One region of the Paraburkholderia gardini genome, then DNA from elsewhere that is predicted to be linked to it. Evidence: riboswitches for the same ligand, from Rfam matches in the RefSeq annotation. Region 1 holds a riboswitch; the other holds the start of a gene.
What was found. A riboswitch is a leader RNA that binds a small molecule or an ion and turns the genes downstream of it on or off. The one in region 1 is predicted to bind ZMP and ZTP.
Positions count from the first base shown of each region.

Region 2: linked by a shared signal. The riboswitch ahead of LPA37_RS04415 (LysE family translocator) and the one ahead of glyA (serine hydroxymethyltransferase) in region 1 are both predicted to bind ZMP and ZTP.

Region 1 is NZ_CAJQZB010000012.1:108,723-115,466, forward strand. Features, by position in the region: gene LPA37_RS11320 (GspH/FimT family pseudopilin) at 1-248, opposite strand, end outside; gene nrdR (transcriptional regulator NrdR) at 406-900, opposite strand; gene glyA (serine hydroxymethyltransferase) at 907-2,154, opposite strand; ZMP/ZTP riboswitch at 2,330-2,430, opposite strand; gene ydfG (bifunctional NADP-dependent 3-hydroxy acid dehydrogenase/3-hydroxypropionate dehydrogenase YdfG) at 2,770-3,516, shown strand; gene ybgC (tol-pal system-associated acyl-CoA thioesterase) at 3,574-4,047, shown strand; gene tolQ (protein TolQ) at 4,201-4,878, shown strand; gene tolR (protein TolR) at 4,889-5,338, shown strand; gene tolA (cell envelope integrity protein TolA) at 5,335-6,348, shown strand; gene tolB (Tol-Pal system beta propeller repeat protein TolB) at 6,465-6,744, shown strand, end outside.
Region 2 is NZ_CAJQZB010000003.1:193,136-199,879, forward strand. Features, by position in the region: gene LPA37_RS04405 (MFS transporter) at 1-485, shown strand, start outside; gene LPA37_RS04410 (YodC family protein) at 1,366-1,650, shown strand; gene LPA37_RS04415 (LysE family translocator) at 1,830-2,462, opposite strand; ZMP/ZTP riboswitch at 2,512-2,626, opposite strand; gene LPA37_RS04420 (epoxide hydrolase family protein) at 2,702-3,856, opposite strand; gene LPA37_RS04425 (superinfection immunity protein) at 3,884-4,204, opposite strand; gene LPA37_RS04430 (M20 family metallopeptidase) at 4,358-5,821, shown strand; gene LPA37_RS04435 (malate/lactate/ureidoglycolate dehydrogenase) at 5,882-6,744, shown strand, end outside.

The DNA of each region.
Region 1 (6,744 bases):
AGACAGTGAAGCGCGCTGTCGATCCGGCACACGGTTACGCGCGCGCTCCGCCTGAGCGCTTCCCCACGGGCAAACGCCAGCGTCGAAACGAGTGCTTTCGCACGCGCGTCGACCTGATCACGCACGCGCCACGCAAAAAACGACGGTGTTGCCAGTACGGCAAGTACCGTGAGCAGCGCGATAACAACAAGCGTTTCGACCAGCGTGAATCCATCACCATGTGGAACCGGAAAGGCGTTCATTTTCATCTGCATCCCTGAATGATTCGAAGAATGCAGACAATTTACCGGGCACCTCGAACGCCTACAATCGGCCGGATGGCCAGGTAGCGGACGCGCGCATTCACACGCCAGAATTCAGGCGTGACAGCGACTCAAGGGGAAGGAAATGCGGATGCGCGAAGAACTAGCGCTTGCGGGTGGGCTTGCCAGGCGCGGCAGGAGGCGCGGCCATGCGCCGGAATTCCTCGATCACGTCCTCGAATTCGGAGACGTCCTCGAAGCGCCGGTAGACGGAGGCGAAGCGGACATAGGCGATCGTATCGAGCTCGCGCAACTCGTTCATCACGAGTTCGCCCAGGCGCTCGCTGCGAACTTCGCGCTCACCGCTGCCAAGCAGCTGGTATTCGATACGCGAAGCCGCCGCATCGATTGCATCGGCGGCAACCGGGCGCTTGCGCAGCGCCAGTTGCATGCTCGCGACAATCTTGCGGCGATCGAATTCAGTGCGGCTGCCATCCTTCTTGACAACCGAAGGCAACGCCAGCTCGACCCGCTCATACGTCGTGAAACGTTTGTCGCAGGCCGGGCAGCGCCGGCGCCGGCGAATCGCGGCGCCATCTTCGGACACACGCGAATCAACCACCTGTGTGTCGTCATGCCGGCAGAAGGGGCAGCGCATGGCTGGTTAGCCGTACACCGGGAAACGCTTCGTCAACCCGGCGACCTGTGCGCGCACGCGTTCGATCGTGGCGGCATCTTCCGGGTTGTCGAGCACGTCGGCGATCAGGTTGCCCACCAGTTCCGCTTCCTTCTCACCGAAGCCGCGAGTCGTCATGGCCGGCGAGCCAAGACGCACACCGCTCGTGACGAACGGCTTTTCCGGATCGTTCGGAATGGCGTTCTTGTTGACCGTGATGTGCGCTGCGCCGAGCGCCGCTTCCGCAGCCTTGCCGGTGATGTTCTTCGCGCGCAGGTCGACCAGCATCACGTGGCTTTCGGTGCGGCCCGACACGATGCGCAGGCCTCGCTTCACGAGCGTTTCCGCCAGCACGCGTGCGTTGTCCACCACCTTTTGCTGGTATTCCCGGAATTCCGGCGACAGCGCTTCCTTGAACGCCACGGCCTTGCCGGCGATCACGTGCATCAGCGGTCCGCCCTGAATTCCCGGGAAGATTGCCGAATTGATCTGCTTCTCGAACTCGGCCTTCATCAGGATCACACCGCCGCGCGGGCCGCGCAGGCTCTTGTGCGTGGTCGTCGTGACAAAATCGGAGTGCGGCACCGGGTTCGGATACACGCCCGCGGCCACCAGACCCGCGTAGTGCGCCATGTCGACCATGAAATACGCACCCACCGACTTCGCGATCTTCGACAGGCGTTCGAAGTCGATGCGCAGCGCGAAAGCCGACGCGCCGGCGATGATCAGCTTCGGCTTGTGTTCCTGGGCAAGCTTTTCAGCCGCGTCGTAGTCGATGTCTTCGGCTTCGTTCAGGCCGTAGCTCACGACGTTGAACCACTTGCCCGACATGTTGACCGGCGAGCCGTGCGTCAGGTGACCGCCGTGAGCGAGGCTCATGCCCATGATCGTGTCGCCCGGCTTCAGCATCGCGAAAAACACGCCCTGGTTTGCCTGCGAGCCCGAGTTCGGCTGCACGTTCGCGGCTTCGGCGCCGAACAGCTGCTTCACACGGTCGATCGCCAGCTGTTCCGCGATATCGACGTACTCGCAGCCACCGTAGTAGCGCTTGCCCGGATAACCTTCCGCGTACTTGTTCGTGAGTTGCGAACCCTGCGCGGCCATCACGGCGGGGCTCGTGTAGTTTTCGGACGCGATCAGTTCGATATGGTCTTCCTGACGGCGGTTTTCCTGTTCGATCACCTTCCAGAGTTCGGGATCGACGTTGGCGATGGTGCTTTTGGCTCTGTCAAACATACGGTTTCCGTTAAATGTGTTCAGGTTGACCGGATCGTGCGCCGAATTGTGTGCAGAAGGCGTAGCGGGTATGCGGCGCTGCTGGCGGCTGGGCCAGCCTTGACGTGGCGGATGGAGATGTACCGTACACGCGAGGCAAGGCAGCCACCGGCGGCGCAAAATATCGCGCGCGGATCACGGCTGCCCAGGCGAACGGCAAAAACGGCACCCTGCGCTTCACGGTGGGTTGTTCCACCTTGAACCCCGAGGGTTCTATCGCCAGTCACGCAGGGGTGAGCGCGTTAGTTTATTTGAAGCGCATCGAATAGGCAACCACGCTACAGGCCCCGCCGGAGCGTACCTCGCAGCGTTGTTTTGCGGGCAGAAGCTATCCGGGCGGGCAAGTCATGCAAGTCGCGCCACACAGCGCTTCGAGCATGACATCGGGCCGGGGGCCAGGGGCATCAGCTCCGGAGGCACGGGCTTCGTAAAATCGCCGCCAGCTACCCACGCGAACCCGGGGCACCAGCCGCGGTCACGACACTCGCCCCAGACAGTCAGGGTCTTCCCTTGCCGCAGCGCCGCATTGGAAGTAGGCTTGGCACCTTATTTTTCTCCACCGACCAGGGAGCAGCAATGATCGTCTTCGTCACAGGGGCGTCCGCAGGGTTTGGCGCCGCCATCGCCCGGGCCTTCGTCAAGGGCGGCCACAAGGTGGTCGCCACCGCGCGCCGCAAGGACCGCCTCGACGCACTCGCCGGCGAACTCGGCGACGCGCTTCTTCCGTTCGAACTCGACGTACGCGACCGGGCGGCCGTCGAAGCCGCACCCGCCTCGCTGCCGGCGGAATTCGCCGCCGTCGACGTGCTCGTCAACAACGCGGGCCTCGCGCTCGGCCTCGAACCGGCCCAGCGCGCGGAACTCGACGACTGGACCACGATGATCGACACAAACTGCACGGGCCTCGTGCAGGTGACCCGGGCACTGCTGCCAGGCATGGTCGAGCGCAATCGCGGCCATGTGTTCAACCTGGGCTCGGTCGCGGGCAGGTGGCCGTATCCGGGTGGCAACGTCTACGGCGCGACCAAGGCCTTCGTGCGTCAGTTCAGCCTGAACCTGCGCTCCGATCTGGCCGGCACCGCGATCCGCGTGACGGACATCGAGCCGGGCCTGTGCGGCGGGACCGAATTCTCGAACGTGCGTTTTCGCGGCGACGACGAAAAGGCGGCCAACATCTATCAGAACGTGCAGCCGCTGACCGCCGAAGACATCGCCGATTCGATCTACTGGATCGCGACGCGCCCCGCGCACGTCAACATCAACACGATCGAACTGATGCCCGTGGCGCAGACGTTTGCGGGCCTTAGCATCCATCGCGGCTAACAGATACCAGGCGGAACGCGCACCGAAAATCGGGATAGCGACGCGCGTTCCGGTAAAATGCGCGCCATGGATATGTCTACCAGTCAGCCCGGCACGGAAATCGGCTTCACCTGGCCGATCCGGGTGTACTACGAAGATACCGACGCCGGCGGCATTGTTTTTTACGCGAATTACCTGAAGTTATTTGAGCGGGCGCGTACCGAATGGCTGCGCGCGTGCGGCGTGGACCAGACCCGGCTCGCGGACGAAACCGGCGCGATCTTCATCGTGCGCAGCACCGCGCTCGACTATCGCGCACCGGCCCGTCTCGACGACATGATCACCGTCGTCAGCCGGATCGAGCGGCTTGGCCGGGCATCGGTCGACTTTGCGCAGGAAGCATGGCGAGAAGGAACGCTGCTTGCTGCGGGGAGCATCCGGGTTGGCTGCGTCGAGCGCACCTCGATCAGGCCAACTGCTATTCCTCCCTCTGTGCTTGCCGCGCTGCGGCGCGGTCCAGCCGGAGCCAGCGTGTCAACCGCGGGGGTCTGAGCACCGTTGTCTGGGTGCCAGTGAACTCGTATCGATCAGGCAACACAAAGCATGGTTCGGCCAGCGCCTAGCTGATGTTTTCCGTTTCCCGACGGAAAGCTTCGATAAGCCCTTCAGCCGGACGCCCCTTCCGGGACGTTACAGCGAACCTATATGAACACTACACAAGATCTGTCGATCATTTCCCTCGTTCTTAACGCGAGCCTGCTGGCGCAGGCAGTGATGGCGCTATTGCTGCTGCTGTCGCTGATGTCGTGGACTTTCATCTTCCGCAAGTGGTTTGCGATTCGCCGTGCGCGCGTGCAGACCGAGCGCTTTGAACGCGATTTCTGGTCGGGCGGCGACCTGCAGGCGCTGTATCAAAGCGCCGCGAACAACCGTCATACGATTGGTGCGCTCGAACGCATTTTCGAGTCGGGCATGCGCGAATTTCTGAAGGGCAAGGAAAAGCGCCTCAACGATTCGGGGGCGATCCTCGACGGCGCCCGCCGTGCAATGCGGGCAGCCTTCCAGCGTGAGATGGACGTGCTCGAAGCGAATCTCGCGTTCCTCGCTTCGGTTGGCTCGGTCAGCCCATATATTGGTCTCTTCGGCACGGTGTGGGGGATCATGAATGCGTTCCGCGGTCTCGCGAACGTGCAGCAGGCCACGCTCGCCAACGTCGCGCCAGGCATCGCCGAAGCGCTGACGGCCACCGCCATCGGCCTCTTCGCCGCCATTCCGGCCGTGGTCGCGTACAACCGCTACGCACACGACATCGACCGCCTCGCGATCCGCTTCGAAACCTTCATCGAAGAGTTCTCGAACATCCTGCAGCGCCAGGCGCACTAAGGAGTCCACGATGGCCGGTTCCTCCCGTTCCAGCAGCATGCGCGGCAGCCGTTCGCGCCGCGCGATGGCGGACATCAACGTCGTGCCGTACATCGATGTGATGCTTGTGTTGCTCGTGATTTTCATGGTGACCGCGCCGCTCGTCGCGCCATCGATCGTCAATCTGCCGACCGTCGGCGGCGCCGCGCCGCAGCAGCAGACACCGCCCGTGATCGTCAACATTCGCGCCGACGGCAACATGAGCGTCAAGTACAAGGACGACGCGGGCACGCAGCAGCAGGAAGACATGACGAGAGCGGACCTGAACGGCTTCATCACCGACCGTGCGCAGACGCATCCCGACCAGCCGGTCGTGATCGCCGCCGACAAGACCGTCAAGTATGAAGTCGTGATGAACGTGATGTCCGATCTGAAAGCTCGCGGCGTCAAACGCGTTGGATTGCTCGTCAAATCGCAATGATCCGGAAGAATTCCGCCGCTCCCGTCCGACCGCCGCGTGAACGCGGCACATGGCGCGCGTTCGTGCTCGCGCTGGTGATGCACGTGCTGCTCGGGTTCTTCCTGTATCACGGCATTCACTGGCAGAACAGCACGCCGGCCGGCGCCGAAGCCGAGTTGTGGACCGCCGTGCCGGATACACCCATGCCGCGACCGGTTCCGCCGCCACCGCAACCGGTCGCCCCTGCCCCTCCCGTACAGGACGAGCAGGCCGACATCGCACTGCAGGAAAAGAAACGTCAGCAGGAGGAAGCCGCGCGTCAGGCACAACTGGCCGAGCAACAACGCCAGAAGCTGCAGGCGCAGCAGGAAGCCGAAGCGAAACGTCAGCAGCAACTCGCACAACAGCAGGCCGCAGACCTCGCCGCGCAGAAAGCCGCCGCGCTCAAGCAGAAACAGCAACTGGCCGACAAGCTCAAGCAGCAACAACTCGCCGAGCAGCAGAAGCAGGATCAGTTGAAGCAGCAAAAAGAAGAACAGCAGAAGGATGAGCAGCAGGCCAGGGCCGACGCACAGAAGAAAGCGGACGCCGAAAAGGCTGCGAAGGCAAAGGCCGCGCAGGCGCAGGCCGAAGCACAGGCGAAGAAGGTCGACACCGAGCGCCGCGCGCGTCTCGCGCAGATGCAGGGCATGGCCGGCGGCGAAGGCTCGACGGGCCAGGGCCTCGCGAAGAGCGGCACGGGCAGCGGCGCGGGCGGCAATGCGGCGTCGGCAGGTTACGCGGAGAAAGTGCAACGGCGTGTGCGTCCGAACATCGTGTGGGCCGGCGATACGCAGGGCCTCGAAACGGTCGTGGCCGTGCGCTGCTCGCCGACGGGTACATTGTTGAGCGCAACGATCACACGTGGCAGCAGCAACACCCAGTGGGACGATGCCGCCTTGCGCGCGGTCCAGCGTTCGGATCCGATGCCGCTCGACACGAATGGAAAAACGCCGGCCAGCTTTACGATTACGTTGCGGCCGGCAGGTTGATGGCAGACGCGCGCCCTTGTGCTGCAAGGAGCGCGCCCGGGAACGAATTGTGCAATTCCGGGTCTGTCTGCTGTCGTATTGTGGTAGAAATCCCGTTTTTGGAGAATCCATACAGCATGAGTTTGATGACCAAGTCAGGCCTGAGGGTGCTCCTGGCGTCGTGCCTGATCGCGGCGGGCAGCAGCGCACACGCGCAACTCAACGTACTCGTTACGGGCGTTGGGTCTACCCAGTTTCCGATCGCTACAGCGAATTTCGCTAACGAAGCGAATTCTCCCCAGCAGATCAGTACGATCGTGCGCCAGGATCTGCAGCGCAGCGGCAAATTCACCAACATCGATGCGGGTGCCACACCCGTAGCCGAAACCGATTCCGTCGACCTCGGCAGCTGGAAGG
Region 2 (6,744 bases), on a different contig from region 1:
TCATGCCGTTCGCGACGGGCTTTATCGTGGGCCCGTTCATGTCGCCGGCGATCGTGCGGCGCATCGGCAGCCATGTGCTGACACTCGGGTTCACAATGCTGGCGGCGGGCTTTTCGGTCGTCACATGGGCCGCCGGCCAGAGCGCGACTCCGCAACCGGTTTTCTATCTGGGTCTCGTCTGTGTGGGGATCGGCCAGGGGCTCGTGTTGCCTTCGCTGATGCGCATCGTGCTCGCCGAGGTCGTGCCGGAAAAGGCGGGCCTCGCCTCCGGCATCGTTTCATCGACGTTGCAGATCGGCGCCGCATTCGGCACGGCCGCGATCAGCGGGGTGTTCTTCGGCGTACTCGGGCATCAGACGATGGCCGCTGCGTATTCGCACGCGTTCCAGGTCTGTATTGGCATCACTACCGTGCTGCTGTTCATCTGCATTGCCTTGAGCATGCTGCTGGTCCGGCATCAGCGGATCGCGGCGCGGCATGCGTGATCCGGATGAACCCGGATTGCAATGACGCTTTAATTAAAGATGAGCCGTCTGATTGACATACGGATGACAAAATCGTCAGGGTCATTTACTGCGACGCGAAAACGATTTCCAGATTTCATGTGAATATTTAATGGATTTAAGAAATCCACGTATGCATCGCGTGTTCAGGGATGATTAAAAACCCTGCTTCGCGAAAGCCATGGTGGTAATTTTATTAATAATAGACACGGAATCCGGGAATCGTTGCGACACGAGAAGGCCGTCAGCCGGAATTTCATGTAAATTGCGCGCGACTGCGAAAACCTGTGTGCGCCTGCCCGCAAGACTTTTGCGGCGGCGCATCACTGACTGGCATGTTACGTTCCGCCTGCGCAGCAGTATGTTTCAATCTGTTCCTGAAAGTAATAAACCGTATTGATTGAAAAAACACTTGCCTGGATAAAATTCGATTGTTAATCTTGGCGGGCATTTTGAATTTAACGTCAGTCCGGCGATCGGGATTCGAAGGTCTGGATTGAAGGCGAAGTCCGATTTTGTGAACGACAGTGCTTGAATCGCGGTTCACATTCAAAATCTGCTTAAGTGTTGTCTGCGCGTTGCATGAATTCCGGACCTCGGGATAGCCACGGCAGTTCCGCTTCGACCATGTCCTGTGTTTCATGCAAGTTTCACGCTTTGCATATTCCTTCGCATCGCTCGCTGTATCGCCGAAAAGCCTGATTTGACGTTCCAGACCAGACTGTCGTTCCTGCTGCTGAATGAACGGAGCCCGTCAGTGGGGGGCGTCCCGTCGTACACAGCGCCAGGTGGCCTGTTTCAGGTTCACGCATCGCGGCATCGACAGCTGGGCGCAATTGATCTATTCGTACCGGGGATACTTATGTTGACTGCTACCCTCGACACTGCCGATACGCCGCAACCCGACACCTACCGCGTCGGTGACGTGGTGACACTGAAATCAGGCGGCGCGCGCATGACCGTGACCCATGTGGGGCCCGTTGCGCTGGCGGAAGGGAGCTGGCTCGTCTGCCAGTGGTTCGACGAGCATGGCGAATTGCGCCAGGACGTGTTTGCGCTCGACCGCGTGCGGCCCGAGCCGCGCTCCATCTCCGCCGGCTCCGTGCAGTTACAGCAGCGGTTCGTGCGATTCGGTTACGGACGCTGATTGCGCGTCGACGCCGTCTGTCCGCGCTTTCGTCATTCTTTTCATCCGCTCACGCCGGCGCGCCCGTCCGCGTCGGGCTGCTGCATCGTGAGACGTTCCTGAAACGGCCGCTTCCGCGCGGCCGCTCAACGTTGTTCCGCTTCACGCGCGTCTTGACGTAATAACGTACGTCAGGCTCGCTAGCGACGCGCCTCGGTCGCCATTTTCACGGCGAGCCCGGTGAGCACCGTCCCCATCAGCCAGCGCTGAACGACAATCCACGCCGGACGTTTCGCGAGGAACACCGCGATCGATCCCGCCATGATTGCGACGATCGCATTGATACTCAGGCTCATCATGATCTGCACCGAGCCGAGTGTCAGCGATTGCGCGAGCACGCTGCCGTGCTGCGGATCGATGAACTGCGGCAGCAGCGACAGATACAGCACGGCGATTTTCGGATTCAACATGTTCGTGACGAAGCCCATCGCGAAGAGTTTGCGGGGCCCGTCAGCGGGAAGATCGCGCACCTGGAACGGCGAGCGGCCACCCGGTTTCACGGCCTGCCACGCGAGCCACAGCAGATAGAGCGCACCGCCGAAGCGCAGCGCGTCGTACGCGAACGGCACCGCGAGCAGCAGCGCGGTAATACCAAGTGCCGCGGACAGCATGTAAAACACGAAGCCGAGCGCGACGCCGCCAAGTGAAATCAGGCCCGCCGTGCGGCCCTGGCAGATGGACCGCGAGATCAGGTAGAGCATGTTCGGGCCGGGCGTGAGCGCCATCCCGAGGGAGACGAGTCCGAAGGCCAGGAGACTGGAAAGATGCGGCATTGCATGGCTCCGTGAAAAGTTATCGGTAGCGGAGTGATCCACAACGATCAGGCAATGCCCAGGCGCGCGGCTAGAACGAGAGCGCACGTAACGACATCACCGTGCTCACGGTCCGCGTTTCCCGATGGTGTCTCCATCTTTCAGCGCCAGTCGCGCGGATCACGGCATTATTTCACGTGTGAACGAATCGCGCGAGAAGCGGCGCGCAACAGAAGCATCGCGCGGTGCCCGGCACGCTGTCAGCGCCGCAGCGGCCTGAAAAACCGGCGGATCTCCCCGGCCAGCAGCGCGGGCTGCTCCATCGCGGCGAAGTGCCCGCCGCGCGGCATGTCGGCCCATTGCGTGAGATCGAACACGCGTTCGATCCACGATTGCGGCGGCCGGCTGATTTCCCTGGGAAAGCGCGCAAAGCCAAGCGGCGGACGCACCCGTTCTCCGTGCGTGAAACGCAGCGGCTTCAGGCGCATCTCCCAGTAAAAGCGCATCGACGACGCGATCGTCTGCGTATACCAGTAGAGCGACAGGTTCGTCAGCAGCTCATCCCTGGAGAACACGCTTTCGATGTCGCCGTTGCAGTCGCTCCACGTGCGGAATTTTTCGACGATCCATGCGGCCAGGCCCGCAGGCGAATCGTTCAGCGAAGTGGCGAGAGTCTGCGGCTTCGTGCTGTGCACGTGCGCGTAGCCGCCTTCGAGCGCGGCCCACGTCGCCTTCGCGTCGAGGAAGGTCTGTTCGCGCGGTGTGATGGGCGGATCGCCGGCGGTAAGCGGGGGCTCGTATGAACCGGGCAGGTAATTCAGATGGATGCCGTCGACGTGTTGCGGATGCCGTAACGCAAGCGCAATCGAAACCGCCGCGCCGAGATCGCCACCCTGCGCGCCGAAGCGTTCATAGCCAAGCCCGTGCATCAGTCCGGCCCACAGGTCCGCCGTCGCGAATGCTGACGTGCCCGGTTTCGCCGGCCGCTCCGAAAAGCCGAAGCCGGGCAGCGAGGGCACTACGACGTCGAACGCATCGGCCGGGTCCGCGCCGACCGACGCCGGATCGCACAGATGCGGCAGCAGTTCCATGAACTCGATGAACGACCCCGGCCAGCCGTGTGTGAGCACGAGCGGATAGGGCCTCGGTCCGACGCCCCGCCGATGCACATAATGAATATTGAGGCCGCCCACCTGCGCGACGAACTGCGGTTCGCGGTTCAGGCGCTGCTCGGCGCCGCGCCAGTCGTAGCCTTTCGCCCAGTACTGCGCGAGTTCGCGCACATACGCAGGATCGACACCGAGCGCCCACGGCGAGCCGTCGTAGTGATCGGGCCAGCGCGTATGCTCCAGCCGCGCGCTGAGCGCGAGTACCTGCGTTTCGGGAATCGCAATGAGGAACGGTGTCGTTTCCATCCAGTCTCTCTGGTGAGTGTCGTGTGGCTACTTCATGGGCCGGTCGCGCGTCGCGGCGCGCGACGCGCGCATCCGTACACGCTCGACCAGTTGCTTCGAAAATCCGCGCATCGCCGCGCTACGCCGCGTCGCGACCACTTCACCGGCGACGTTGACGGGTGGATTCGGCTGCAGCGCCCAGTAGAGCGCGAGCCCCCAGCCGAACACCGTCCATCCGAGCACGGCGTTGAAGAGCGCGATCACGAGCACGTCGCGGCGCTTGCGACGGTCCGCGAGAATCGCCGGCAGGAAATAGACCGCAAGCGCGATCGCGGCTCCAATGGCCTGAACAATCAGGCTGACTCCCATGACGGCTCCTGGGCGCGTGGCGTGTCTGGCGATTGTCGCGCGAACGCGGTGATCGTGCATCGCGCCTGTCGAACGGATGGCGCGCGTCATGAAGCGTTTCATGATCGTCGTGCGAGGACTATGATTGGCGTTTTGCACGCGCGGAGGGCCATCATGATTTCTGACGACACCACCCAGCAGGCTCAGCAGGTCGATCACCAGGCGCTTCGGGAGTTCGTCGAGCGCAAATGGAACGACGAGATCGTGCCCGCGTTGACGGACTACATCGCGGTACCGGCCAAAAGCCCCGCGTTCGATCCGGACTGGGTCGGAAACGGCTATATCGAACGCGTCGTGACCGACGCCGCGCAATGGGCCGAACAGCAGCCGGTACGCGGTCTCACGCTGGAAATCGTGCGCCTGCCGGGCCGCACGCCGGTGATCTTCTTCGAAACAGCGGCGACGCGCTCAGGCAGCACCGAGACCATCGTGCTGTACGGTCACCTCGACAAACAGCCGGAATTCTCAGGCTGGCGCAACGACCTCGGCCCGTGGACGCCGAAACTCGAGGACGGCAAGCTGTACGGCCGCGGCGGCGCCGACGACGGCTACGCGATCTACGCAAGCCTGACCGCGCTGGCAGCGCTCGATGCGCAGGGTGTCGAGCGTTCGCGTTGCGTCGGCATCATCGAAACCTGCGAGGAATCGGGCAGCTACGATCTGCTGCCGTACGTCGATGCGCTTCGCGAGCGACTCGGCAAGGTCGGACTCGTGGTCTGCCTCGATTCGGGTGCGGGCAATTACGACCAGTTGTGGCTGACCACGTCGCTGCGCGGTCTCGTCGCGGGCGACCTGGAAGTGCAGGTGCTCGACGAAGGCATTCATTCGGGCGGCTATGGCGGCATCACGCCATCGAGCTTTCGCATCATGCGCCAGCTGTTCGAACGTCTCGAAGACGCGTCGACCGGCAATCTGCTGCCGAAGGGTTTTCATTGCGCGATTCCGGCTGGGCGGCTGCGCGAAGCGCAAGCCACCGCGCGGATTCTCGGCGACGACGTATGGAAGAAGATCCCATGGGCCTGCGGCCAGGATGGCCGTCAGGTACTGCCCACCACGACCGATCCGCAGGAAGCACTGCTGAATTCGACGTGGCGTCCGTCGCTCTCGGTGACGGGCGCGGCCGGCCTGCCTTCGCTTGCCGATGCGGGCAACGTGCTGCGCCCGCGCACGGCATTCAAGCTGTCGCTGCGGTTGCCGCCGCTCATCGACGCCGCGCAGGCCGTGACCACCCTGAAGGCGTTGTTCGAATTCGATCCGCCGTACAACGCGAAGGTCACGTTCAGGCCGGATCAGGGTGCGGCCACCGGCTGGAGCGCGCCGGACCTCGCGCCGTGGCTCGCGTCCGCGCTCAATGGCGCATCGCAGCAGCACTACGGCGCGGACTGCGCGTACATCGGGCAGGGCGGCACGATCCCGCTGATGAACGTGTTGAAGGAAGGCTTTCCGCAGTCGCAGTTCATGGTGTGCGGCGTGCTTGGCCCGAAATCCAACGCACACGGCCCGAACGAATTCCTGCACGTGCCGTATGCGAAGAAGCTGACGGCCACCGTCGCCGAAGTGATCGCGGCGGCCCCCTGATAACGTGCCAGCAATTTTTCAGGCCATCCAGACTATTCAGACCACTAACGGCGCAACGAGATGAACGCCCCGCACGCTACGAAACAACCGATGCCGCTGCGTATCGATGCCGCTCAACTGCACGCGTTCGTATGTGCGATCTGGGAGACGGCGGGCAGTGCGCCGCGCGAAGCCGCATTGGTCGCCGACCATCTGGTTGCGGCCAGCCTGACCGGGCACGATTCGCACGGCGTCGGCATGATTCCGCGTTACGTGGCGTCGATGCGCGATAACGAGCTCAAGCTGAACCTGCATGCGCAGGTCGTGCGCGACGCGGGCGCGGTCCTCACCGTCGAAGGTAACAGGGGCTTCGGCCAGGTCGTTGCGTTCGAGGCGATGGAACTCGGCGTCGCGCGCGCGAAAAAGCTGGGCGTCTGCGCAGTGGGGTTGCGCGGTGCGCATCACATCGGGCGCATCGGCCACTGGGCCGAACAGTGCGCCGCAGCCGGGCTGGTGTCGTTTCACTTTGTCAACGTGGCGGGCGATCCGCTTGTCGCACCGTTCGGCGGCACGGACCGGCGCATCGGCACGAATCCGTTTTGCGCTGCGTTCCCGCGCGCGGGCAAGCCGCCGCTCGTGCTCGACTTCGCCACCAGCGCGATCGCGTATGGCAAGGCGCGCGTGGCGTTCAACCAGGGCAAGGAGACGCCGCCGGGCTCGCTGATCGATCACGAAGGGCGTCCGAGCGTCGAACCCCGGGTGATGATGGAAGCGCCGTTCGGATCGCTGACGCCGATGGGCGGCCACAAGGGCTTTGGTCTTGCGGCGATGTGCGAGATATTCGGCGGCGCGCTGTCCGGCGGCTTTACCACGCACGCCGATACGCTCGGCACGACGAACGCGATCGTCAACTGCATGTTGTCGGTGATCCTCGACCCCAACGC